3 regions of the Azospirillum sp. P4_B5 genome follow, and region 2 is predicted to be linked to each of the others. Evidence: predicted binding sites of a transcription regulator. Region 2 holds the regulator's gene; each other region holds the start of a gene.
The links. Region 2 encodes PhoB, which activates phosphate uptake and scavenging genes when phosphate is short. Its sites were predicted from a motif close to TNTCATAAAACTGTCA; they were not measured.
Positions count from the first base shown of each region.

Region 1: a site for PhoB is predicted at 1,869-1,884, ahead of AC1DVI_RS06130 (RNA degradosome polyphosphate kinase). Genes of this name have one in related genera too.
Region 3: a site for PhoB is predicted at 1,908-1,923, ahead of ugpB (sn-glycerol-3-phosphate ABC transporter substrate-binding protein UgpB). Genes of this name have one in related genera too.

Region 1 covers NZ_JBFUHT010000006.1:19,352-22,621, reverse strand. Annotated here, with positions in the region: gene AC1DVI_RS06140 (CYTH and CHAD domain-containing protein) at 1-1,178, opposite strand, end outside; gene AC1DVI_RS06135 (SixA phosphatase family protein) at 1,250-1,768, opposite strand; gene AC1DVI_RS06130 (RNA degradosome polyphosphate kinase) at 1,985-3,270, shown strand, end outside.
Region 2 covers NZ_JBFUHT010000001.1:177,545-180,814, forward strand. Annotated here, with positions in the region: gene pstB (phosphate ABC transporter ATP-binding protein PstB) at 1-56, shown strand, start outside; gene phoU (phosphate signaling complex protein PhoU) at 102-890, shown strand; gene phoB (phosphate regulon transcriptional regulator PhoB) at 922-1,626, shown strand; gene AC1DVI_RS00860 (hypothetical protein) at 1,786-2,043, opposite strand; gene AC1DVI_RS00865 (hypothetical protein) at 2,049-2,486, opposite strand; gene AC1DVI_RS00870 (HesA/MoeB/ThiF family protein) at 2,512-3,270, opposite strand, start outside.
Region 3 covers NZ_JBFUHT010000009.1:65,183-68,452, reverse strand. Annotated here, with positions in the region: gene AC1DVI_RS09625 (PAS domain-containing sensor histidine kinase) at 1-1,077, shown strand, start outside; gene AC1DVI_RS09620 (hypothetical protein) at 1,285-1,677, shown strand; gene ugpB (sn-glycerol-3-phosphate ABC transporter substrate-binding protein UgpB) at 1,992-3,270, shown strand, end outside.

The sequences.
Region 1 (3,270 bases), on a different contig from region 2:
CCGGACTGCCACGCCCCGTCCTCCAGCCAAGCGCCGAGCGCCAGGATCAGCCCGGTGCAGCGCGGCGACTGGATCGCCTCCACCGCCGCCAGCGCGGGCGCCCGACGGGCTTCCCGCACCGCGGCGGTCAGCGCGGCGATTCCGTCGGCCGGGGCCTTCTCCGTCGCCGCGAAGGGCGCGATCCCGTGGGACAGCAGCACATCCCAGTCGCGCGCCGGGCCGAGCTGGCGGGAAAACCAGCGGATGTCGTTCCTGGCTCGGCAGCCGTCCGGCACACCGGCCAGGGGACGGAACAGACGGATGGCGGTGCGCAGGCGGCGCAGCGCGACGCGCATCTGATGCAGCCCCTCCACGTCGCCCCCGGCCAGGGCGCAGGCCTCGTTGGCGAGCAGCAGGCGCAGACCGTGCCGCACGATGTGGCGATAGGCCTCGGCCACCGTGGTGACCGGGGTGAGGCCCAGCGGTTCCGGCAGGGCGGGGGCGGGCAGGCGTCCGGTGACGAGGCGATCGCCGATCTCCGCCTTGCTCTCCGTCCCGATGCGAACCGGAACGCGGCGCTGGAGCGCCAGCGCGAGGTCGAACAGGCGGCCGATGCGGCCCGATTTCAGCTCAAGCTCGACTTCGCTGATGCGGGCGCAGGCGTTGCCGGCGGTGATCCGGCCCTCGTCCACCGCCACCTCGATGGAGGTCAGGGCGTCCGGGCGGACGAGCAGGGTGGTGCGCCGGAACTCCGTCGTGAATTGCGGAACCAGCGCCGCCCGCGCGTCCTCCGGCACCAGGGCAGCCACGCCCTCGGCTTCGAGGGGCGTCATGTCGGGGGCGGCCGTGGGGATGGTCCAATCCCACTTCTTGCGGATGGCCACGGCGGCCGAATCGCCGGGGGTGGCGGCGTTGAGGGTCTTCAGCGTCTGCAAGAAGCGGTCGCCGTCCTGCCGCACCCGCAGGGCCACGCCCCCCAGGAACAAGCGCCGGTCCGGCGTGTCGTAATAGACGGTCCGCAGGTTGCGGACGGCCGGAGCACCTTCCGCCGCGCCCTTCAGGGCGGACAGGTCTGCAACGCGGGAAAGATCACGCGGGTCGAGGTGGAGCTTCATCTCCACCTCGCGCATGGCGGACACCGTGGCCGACACCGCGGCGGTTGCACCCGGAGGCGCGTTGTTCTGGGGCGCGGAAGACACGGGGGGCGACTCCTGCTCGGTTCCGGGCCTGCTCGGTTCGGGGTTGAAATACCCCATTTGGCAAAAGGGCGTTAAGAGAGTTTCCGCGGCAGGATGAAATCGGCCAGCCGTCCCGCCCCGCTGTCCAGGTCGGCCCAGCGGGAGGCTTCGAACAGAAGAACCGCGCAGGCGCCGGTCGGAAACTTCTCCGCCAGCGCCGCGCGGTGCCGTTCCTCGCCGCTGCCGGTCAGCTCACGGGCGAGGTCGTGGAGGTCCGGATTGTGGGCGACCAGCATCAGCGACGACACAGAGTCGGGTGCGTCGCGCAGCCGTTCCAGAAGGACCCGCGCTCCGCACAGGTAGAGGCCGCGCTCGCGCTCCACAGGGATGTCCGGCGCGTCCATCACCTCCAGCAGCCGGTCGGCGGTGTCCGCCGCGCGCCGGGCGGTGGAGCACAGCACCAGCCCGATGCGCGCTCCGCGGTCCTTCAGTTCGTGGCCGACCAGCCGGGCCGCCTTCCTGCCCCGCGGCGCCAGCGGGCGGTCGTGGTCGTCCAGGGAAGGATCGTCCCACGCGGACTTGCCGTGGCGCATGAGATACAGGGTCTTCATCGAGGCTGTCCCTTCCTGTCCGGATCGCGGCCCAGCGGGATGCGCGGGGGGTGCGACTGTTTTCGCAGCGGTATTATCGTGACGGCAGTATTATGCTGTCTGACCCAAAACCGTAACGTAGTTGGGGTAGGTTGCTTGGCCCGCCGACCGCGGCGGGCGGTCCGGCCCGACCGGACTGTAGCGGCACCACCCATCACGCAAAAGCCCGAGGCTGCTGTGACCGAACTTCAGGACTTGGAAGCGACCTGCATTGAAGCGGACGCGCCGGAGCGCTTCATCAACCGCGAACTGTCGTGGCTGGCCTTCAACCAGCGCGTCCTGGATGAGGCGTCCAACCCGAACCACCCGCTGCTTGAGCGGCTGAGGTTCCTGTCGATCTCGTCCAGCAACCTCGACGAATTCTACATGGTCCGCGTCGCCGGCCTGAAGGGGCAGGTGGCCGCGGGGGTGAAGACCCCCAGCGCCGAGAACCTGACCCCGGCCCAGCAGCTCACCGCGGTGAACCAGCGCATCGTCGAGCTGATGAACGCGCAGCAGACCATGTGGCGCAGCCTGAAGCAGGACCTGCGCGAGGCCGGCATCATGGTGGTCGGCGCCGAGGACCTGACCGAGGGGGAGAAGGACTGGCTGGAGGCCAAGTTCCTGGATGACATCTTCCCCATCCTGACACCCATCGCCGTGGACCCGGCGCACCCGTTCCCCTTCCTGCCCAACCTGGGCTTCTCGCTGGCGCTGCAACTGCACGAGCCGGTGAAGGGGCGGCATCTCGACGCGCTGGTCCCGCTGCCGGCGCAACTCGACCGCTTCATACGCCTGCCGGGGTCGGAGATCCGCTTCATCCAGCTGGAAAAGCTGGTGATGCTGTTCATCGACCGGCTGTTCCCGCCGTTCCAGGTGAAGGCCCACGGCGTCTTCCGCGTCCTTCGCGACAGCGAGATGGAGATCGAGGAGGAGGCGGAGGATCTGGTCCGCACCTTCGAAAGCGCGCTGAAGCGCCGCCGCCGCGGCAGCGTCATCCGGCTGGCCACCGACGCCGGCATGGCCGCCGACCTGCGCGAGTTCCTGCGCCACGAGCTGCGCGTGTCGAACGACGACGTGTTCGTGCTCGATGGACTGATCGGCCTGTCGGACACCCGCCAGCTCATCGTCGACGAGCGGCCGGATCTGGTCTTCCGCCCCTTCAACGCCCGCTTCCCGGAGCGCATCCGCGACTTCGGCGGCGACTGCTTCGCGGCCATCCGCGACAAGGACATCGTCGTCCACCACCCGTACGAGAGCTTCGACGTGGTGGTGCAGTTCATTCGGCAGGCCGCGCGCGACCCGCAGGTGGTCGCCATCAAGCAGACGCTCTACCGCACCAGCAAGGACAGCCCGATCGTCGCCGCGCTGATCGAGGCGGCGGAGGCCGGCAAGTCGGTGACCGCTCTGGTCGAGCTGAAGGCCCGCTTCGACGAGGAGGCCAACATCCGCTGGGCGCGCGACCTGGAGCGTGCCGGCGCCCA
Region 2 (3,270 bases):
TCACCAACCCGCGGGACGAGCGCACCCAGGGCTACATCACCGGCCGCTACGGCTGATCCCCGGCATCGCCGCCACTCCTCCATCAGCGAAGGACGTGAAGCATGAGCAACGAACACATCGTGCGTTCCTTCGCGCACGAACTTGAGCGCCTGTCCAACCTGATCACCCAGATGGGCGGCGTCGCCGAAGCGCAGGTGGACGCCGCCGTGAAGGCGGTGGCCCGCCGCGACGTCGCGCTGGCCGCCCAGGTCATGCAGGCCGACCAGCGCATCGACGCCTACGAGCGCGACATCGACGCCGAGGCCGTGCGCCTGCTCGCCCTGCGCCAGCCGCTGGCCCAGGACCTGCGCGAGATCGTGTCGGCGCTGAAGATCGCGGCGGACCTGGAGCGGATCGGCGACTACGCCTCCAACATCGCCAAGCGCTCGCTGGCCCTGGCCCAGGTGCCGGTGGTCCGCCCGGCGGTGGCCATTCCGCGCATGGGGCGGCTGGTCGAGTCGATCATGAAGGACGTGCTGGACGCCTACATCGAGCGCGACGTCCAGCGCGCCATCGCCGCCTGGGAGCGCGACGAGGAGCTGGACGACCTCTACACCAGCCTGTTCCGCGAGGTCCTGACCTACATGATGGAGGACCCGCGCAACATCACGCCCTGCACGCACCTGCTGTTCATGGCGAAGAACCTGGAGCGGATCGGCGACCACGCCACCAACATCGCCGAGACCATCCACTATCTGGTGGTCGGGACGACGTTGCGCGCGGCGCGTCCGAAGAACGACGGCAGCAGCTTCGCCGTGGTCGAGCCGGGCGGATCGGTGACGGAGGCGGTGGAACGGGGATTGCCGCGGGACGGCGGCCCGGATAACGATGGAGCGGGACATGCCGCGTGACGGCGAGACGCGCAGTGGGAGCGGGACAAGCATGAATTCGGCGCTGAAGCCGCTCGTCCTCGTCGTCGAGGACGAAGCCGACATCGTGACGCTGCTGAAGTACAATCTGGAAAAGGAAGGCTTCCGCGTGAACGCCGCCACCGACGGCGAGGAAGCCCTTCTGCTGGCCGGGGAGCAGACGCCGAACATCGTCCTGCTCGACTGGATGCTGCCGCTGATGTCGGGCCTGGAGGTCTGCCGCCAGATGCGCCGCAACAGCAAGATGCGCGACATTCCGATCATCATGCTGACCGCCCGCGGCGAGGAGGCGGACCGCGTGCGCGGCCTGAACTCCGGCGCCGACGACTACATCACCAAGCCCTTCTCCCCGACCGAGCTCGTCGCCCGCATGCGCGCCGTGCTGCGCCGCTCGGCCCCCGGCATGACCGACGAGACGCTGCAGTTCGCCGACGTGACCATGGATCTGGCCGCCCACCGGGTGCGCCGGAACGGGCGCGACGTGCATCTGGGGCCGACCGAGTTCCGCCTGCTGCGCCATTTCATGCAGCATCCCGGCCGCGTCTTCTCGCGCGAGCAGCTTCTCGACGTGGTGTGGGGCCACGACGTCTATGTCGAGCCGCGCACCGTCGACGTGCACATCCGCCGCCTGCGCAAGGCGATGAACGAGGAGACCGAGATGGACCTGATCCGCACCGTCCGCTCGGCGGGTTACGCGCTGGACAGCAAGTCCATCTGAGCGTTTTCCTGCGCAAACGGGCTCAGTCCTTGCCCCCTCCCTAACCCTCCCCCGCTGGGCGGGGGAGGGGACCAATTTTCCCTCTCCTGCGAAGCGGGGGAGGGAAGGGGCCCGCGGCGAAGCCGTGGGAAGGGTGGGGGCACCCCGTCCCGGGGCTGCCTACCCCTCCAGCAACCCCACCGCCTCGCGCAGGATCGCCACCTTCGGGCCGAAGCGCTTCGCCGGGTCGCTGTCCTCGATGAAGCCGATCATCATGCGCAGGGCGTGCGCTACCCGCGGGGCGAGATCGGGATGCGCCGTCACATGCTGCGCCAGATGGGCCAGCGCGTCCCGGTAGGGCCAGCCCTCGAAACCCTCCGCGGCGATCGCCTCGAAGCGGTTCGCGTGTTCGATCACCAGGCTGTGGTCGTCGGTCATGGCGCTCACACGAACAGGATCGCGCCGGTCTTCGGCGCGTCGTTCAGAAAGGTGACGACTCCGCCGGTCTTCACCGGCACGTCCGGGCGCAGCGGGGCTCCTGCGGGCAGGCCGAGCGCGCGCAAGCCCATCTCGCAGGCCATGACCGTGACCTTGAGCATCACGCAGGCTTCCAGCAACTCCTCGAAGCCGGCCAGCCCGTTGGCGGTGAAAAAACCGTCGCGCTCCGCCGGGCGGCTGCCGTCGTCGGCGGGGTCCAGCCGGTGCCAGCCCGGCGTGCCGTCCGCGTCCCCGGCCAGCAGCGTGTTCAGGGCGCGGCCGGTGAAGAACAGCGTGACCTTGCGGTTGGTCGCCGCCGCCGCGCTGGCCATCACCAGCGCGTAGTGAACCCGGTCGAAGCCGCCCGCGAACAGGACGATGGACAGGGACTCGGGACCTTCCATGGGTCAGGGCTCTCCCAAGCGCCGCTCAGTGGGCGGACAAATCGTGGATGGTCGGGTGGGTGCCGCACAGCGGGCAGTCCGGGTCGCGGCGCACCGTGATGCGCTGGAAGGAGGCGTGCAGCGTGTCGAGCATCATCAGGCTGCCCGACAGGCCCTCGCCGATGCCCATGATCTCCTTCAGCACCTCGGTCGTCTGGAGCGAGCCGACGAAGCCGCCCAGCGCCCCCAGCACGCCGCCCTCGGAGCAGGACGGCACCAGCCCGCGCGGCGGCGGTTCCGGGAACAGGCAGCGGTAGCAGGGGTGCGGGGCGCCGAGATGCGCCTTGAAGGTGGACACCTGCCCGTCGAAGCGCAGGATCGCCGCCGACACCAGCGTCTTCCTGGCGAAATAGCAGGCGTCGTTGAGCAGGAAGCGCGTGGCGAAATTGTCGGACCCGTCCGCCACGATGTCGTAGCGCCCGATCAGGTCCAGCGCGTTGTCCCTGGTCAGCCGCGCCTTGTGCACCTCCACCGCCACGTCGGGGTTCAGCGCGCGGATGCGGGCGGCGGCGCTCTCCACCTTCGGAACGCCGAGCGACGACTCGTCGTGGATGACCTGCCGTTGCAGGTTGGACAGGTCCACCGTGTCGTCGTCGATGACGCCGATGGTGCCCACCCCCGCCGCGGCGAGGTAGAGCAGAAGCGGGGCGCCCAGCCCGCCGGCCCCGACGACCAGGACACGGGCGCGCAGCAGCGCCTCCTGCCCGACGCCGCCGACCTCCGGCAGGATGATGTGGCGGGAATA
Region 3 (3,270 bases), on a different contig from region 2:
CACGCTCTGCTTGGGCTGGACGCGCGGCTTCTCGTGGTCAATCAGGCTTTCGCCGCTGCCTTCGGCTGCCTGCCGGAGGAGGTGGACGGCCGGGAGCTGACCGAGTTGGGTGTTCCGGCGGCCATCGTCTCCCAGGTCGAGGCACAGGTCCGCCGTGTCGTCCTCACCGGGGTCCCGGTGTCGGCCTTTGGCCTGCTTCCCCGCGGCGAAATGGTGCTGAGCCCGGTGCGCGACGCGGACGGGGTGATCACCGCGGTCGCCGCCATCGCCGACACCAACGCCGCCGCGCTGGCCGCCGCCCGCGCCGAGGCCGAGCGGGCGAAGGCCGAAGCCGAGCGGGTCCGCGAGGAGGCCGAGACGGGACGCACCGCCATCGGGCGCTTCCTGTCCGCCGCCAGTCACGATCTGCGCCAGCCCTTCCAGGCCATGCACCTGTTCCATCATCTGCTGATGGGCCGCCTGACCGATCCCGGCGCGCGCGATCTGGGCGAGAAGCTGGAAATGTCGATCGAGGCGGCGGAAGCGCTCCTGCGCGCCCTGCTGGACGTGTCGAAGCTGGAGGCCGGGCTGGTCCGGAGGCAGGTTCAGACCTTCCCCATCGACGAAACGCTGGGCCGCCTGCTCAACGAGTTCGCGCCGGAGGCCGACGCCAAGGCCCTGCGCTTCAACGTCCGCCCCGCGGACGCGGAGGTGAGCACCGACCCGGTGCTGCTGGAGCAGCTTCTGCGCCCGATCCTGTCGAATGCCCTGCGCTTCACCGAGTCGGGCGGCGTGCTGCTGGCGGCGCGGCGGCGCGGCGGGGCGCTGCGCATCGAGGTGTGGGATACCGGCATCGGCATCGCTCCCGCCGACCAGTCGGCGATCTTCGACGACTTCCGCCAACTCGGCAATCCCAACCGCGACCGTCGGCACGGGCTGGGGCTCGGCCTTGCCATCGTGCGGCGCTTGGCGGCGCTGCTGGGCCTGCCGGTCTCGCTGCGCTCGGTGCCCGGCAAGGGCTCGGTCTTCGCAGTGGACGTCCCGCTGGCGGCGGAGAGCGCCGAGGAACTGCCGGTCGAGAGCAGCAGCGCGGCGTGACGGGGCGGGGAACCCCCTTTCCTCCTTCCCACCGAACGAACAGAGAGCGCCGTCCTCGCTTGCGCTCGCCGACCCGTCCATCGGCGCCGCGCCGGGCGTCGATGGAGCGCGCATACTTCCTTCGAAGGCCGGGGCCGTTCACGGCCCGCCGGCCCCGGCGTCATGGTCTGGGTGCGCCACGGGCGCGGCCTGGGATCGGAGGGAAGCATGCATCGCAAAGCAGGGTGCCGGCTGGCCGGTTGTCTGGCGGGGATGACGATGGCCGCCTTCGTCGTCCTGCCCGCCGCCGCGCAAACGACGAGCCTGGACTGGGACCAGCGCGGCTGTGTCTTCGGTCCCCGGCCCGGCCTCGACCGGCTGGTGCCCGGCTACAACCCCGGTGCGCAGCCCTATTACTGCCCGCCGCCCGCCGCGCTGTATCCCGCGCCGCCGGTCGCGGCCCCGACGGCGTCGCTCTATCTGTCGGCGCCGAGCCGGTCCTACTGCCTGCTGCGCTCCTCCGGCCTGATGGGGGACAGCCTGTCGCAGATGGCCGGGTCCCTGTGCCGGGACGACTCCGCGCTGTGGGCGCTCGCCCAAACATGGCACCCCGAGAGATGACGTAAAGGTGATAGTCCGTACTGATACGTACGGCTGATTGACAGCCTCCCCCTCTATCCTTAAGGCTTGCAAAAAAGAAACACACATGCGGGGAGGAAAATCATCAATGCCGGCGCAACATCCGCCACCGCCTTAAGTCCCGTTCCATGCCTTACGCAGGACCGACGTTGCAACCGCGAGGAGCGGATGCGGCGCGCCCCTGCGCGCGTGTTCCGGACACGTCACCAAATCTTCACAAGACCGTCGCGGGACCGCAACCCGCGCCCTGCATGTCAGCACATCACGCAATCGATTGGTTCCAGGGAGAGACCACCATGCTGACCCGCCGCAAGCTCGCCGTCTCGACGGCCGCCTTCGCGCTCGCCGCCGGTTTCACCGGCGCCGCTTACGCCCAGCAGAAGACCGTCGTCGAATTCTGGCACGGCCTGCCCCAGCCGCTCGGCGGCCAGCTCGAGCAGGTGGTGAAGGGCTTCAACGACAGCCAGGACAAGGTCCAGGTCAACCCGACCTTCAAGGGCAGCTACCCGGAGACGATGCAGGCGGCCATCGCCGCCTTCCGCGCCGGCAACGCCCCGCACGTCGTGCAGATGTTCGAGGTTGGCACCGCCACCATGCTGTCCGCCGGCCCGGCCATCAAGCCGGTGCACCAGCTGATGAGCGAGACGGGGTCGGGGCTCGACGCCGCGGCCTACATCCCGGCGGTCCGGGGCTATTACAGCTCCAAGGACGGCAAGATGATGGCCCTGCCGTTCAACAGCTCGACCACCATCACCTTCTACAACAAGGACGCCTTCCAGAAGGCCGGGCTCGACCCCAACAAGCCGCCGGCGACCTGGCCGGAAGTGGCCGACGCGGCGCGCAAGCTGAAGGTGGCGGGCGTGACCTGCCCGATGACCTTCTCCTGGCCGACCTGGACGCAGTTCGAGCAGGTCGGCGCGCTTCACGACAAGCCCTTCGCGTCGGAGGCCAACGGCTTCGGCGGGCTGAACGCCACGCTGAAGATCAACGACCCGTTCTTCGTGAAGCATCTCCAGACGCTGATCGACCTCCAGAAGGAAGGCGCGCTGCGCTACGGCGGCCGCGACAACGCCGCGGACTCGCTGTTCCCGTCGGGTGAGTGCGCGATGATCCAGGCCTCGTCGGGCCTGCGCGGGCGCATCGTCAAGGAGGCCAAGTTCGCCTGGGGCGCCGCGCCGCTGCCCTACTGGCCGGACGCCATCGCCTCGCCGAAGAACTCGATCATCGGCGGCGCCGCCTTCTGGGTGATGACCTCGCCCAAGCGCACCGCCGACGAGTACAAGGCCGTCGCCGCCTTCTTCAGCTACCTCGCCCGTCCGGAAGTGGACGCCAAGTGGCACATGGACACCGGCTACGTCCCGGTGACGCTGCAGGGCTTCGAGCTGGCGAAGAAGGAGGGCTTCTACGACAAGAACCCCGGCGCCGAGGTGCCGGCGGAGCAGCTGACCCGCACGGCCACCACGGAGAACACCATGGGGCTGCGGCTGGGCAACCTGCCGGAAATCCGCAACATCATCCAGGAGGAGATGGAGCGGGCGTTCCAGGGCCAGCAGACCGCCCAGCAGGCGCTGGACA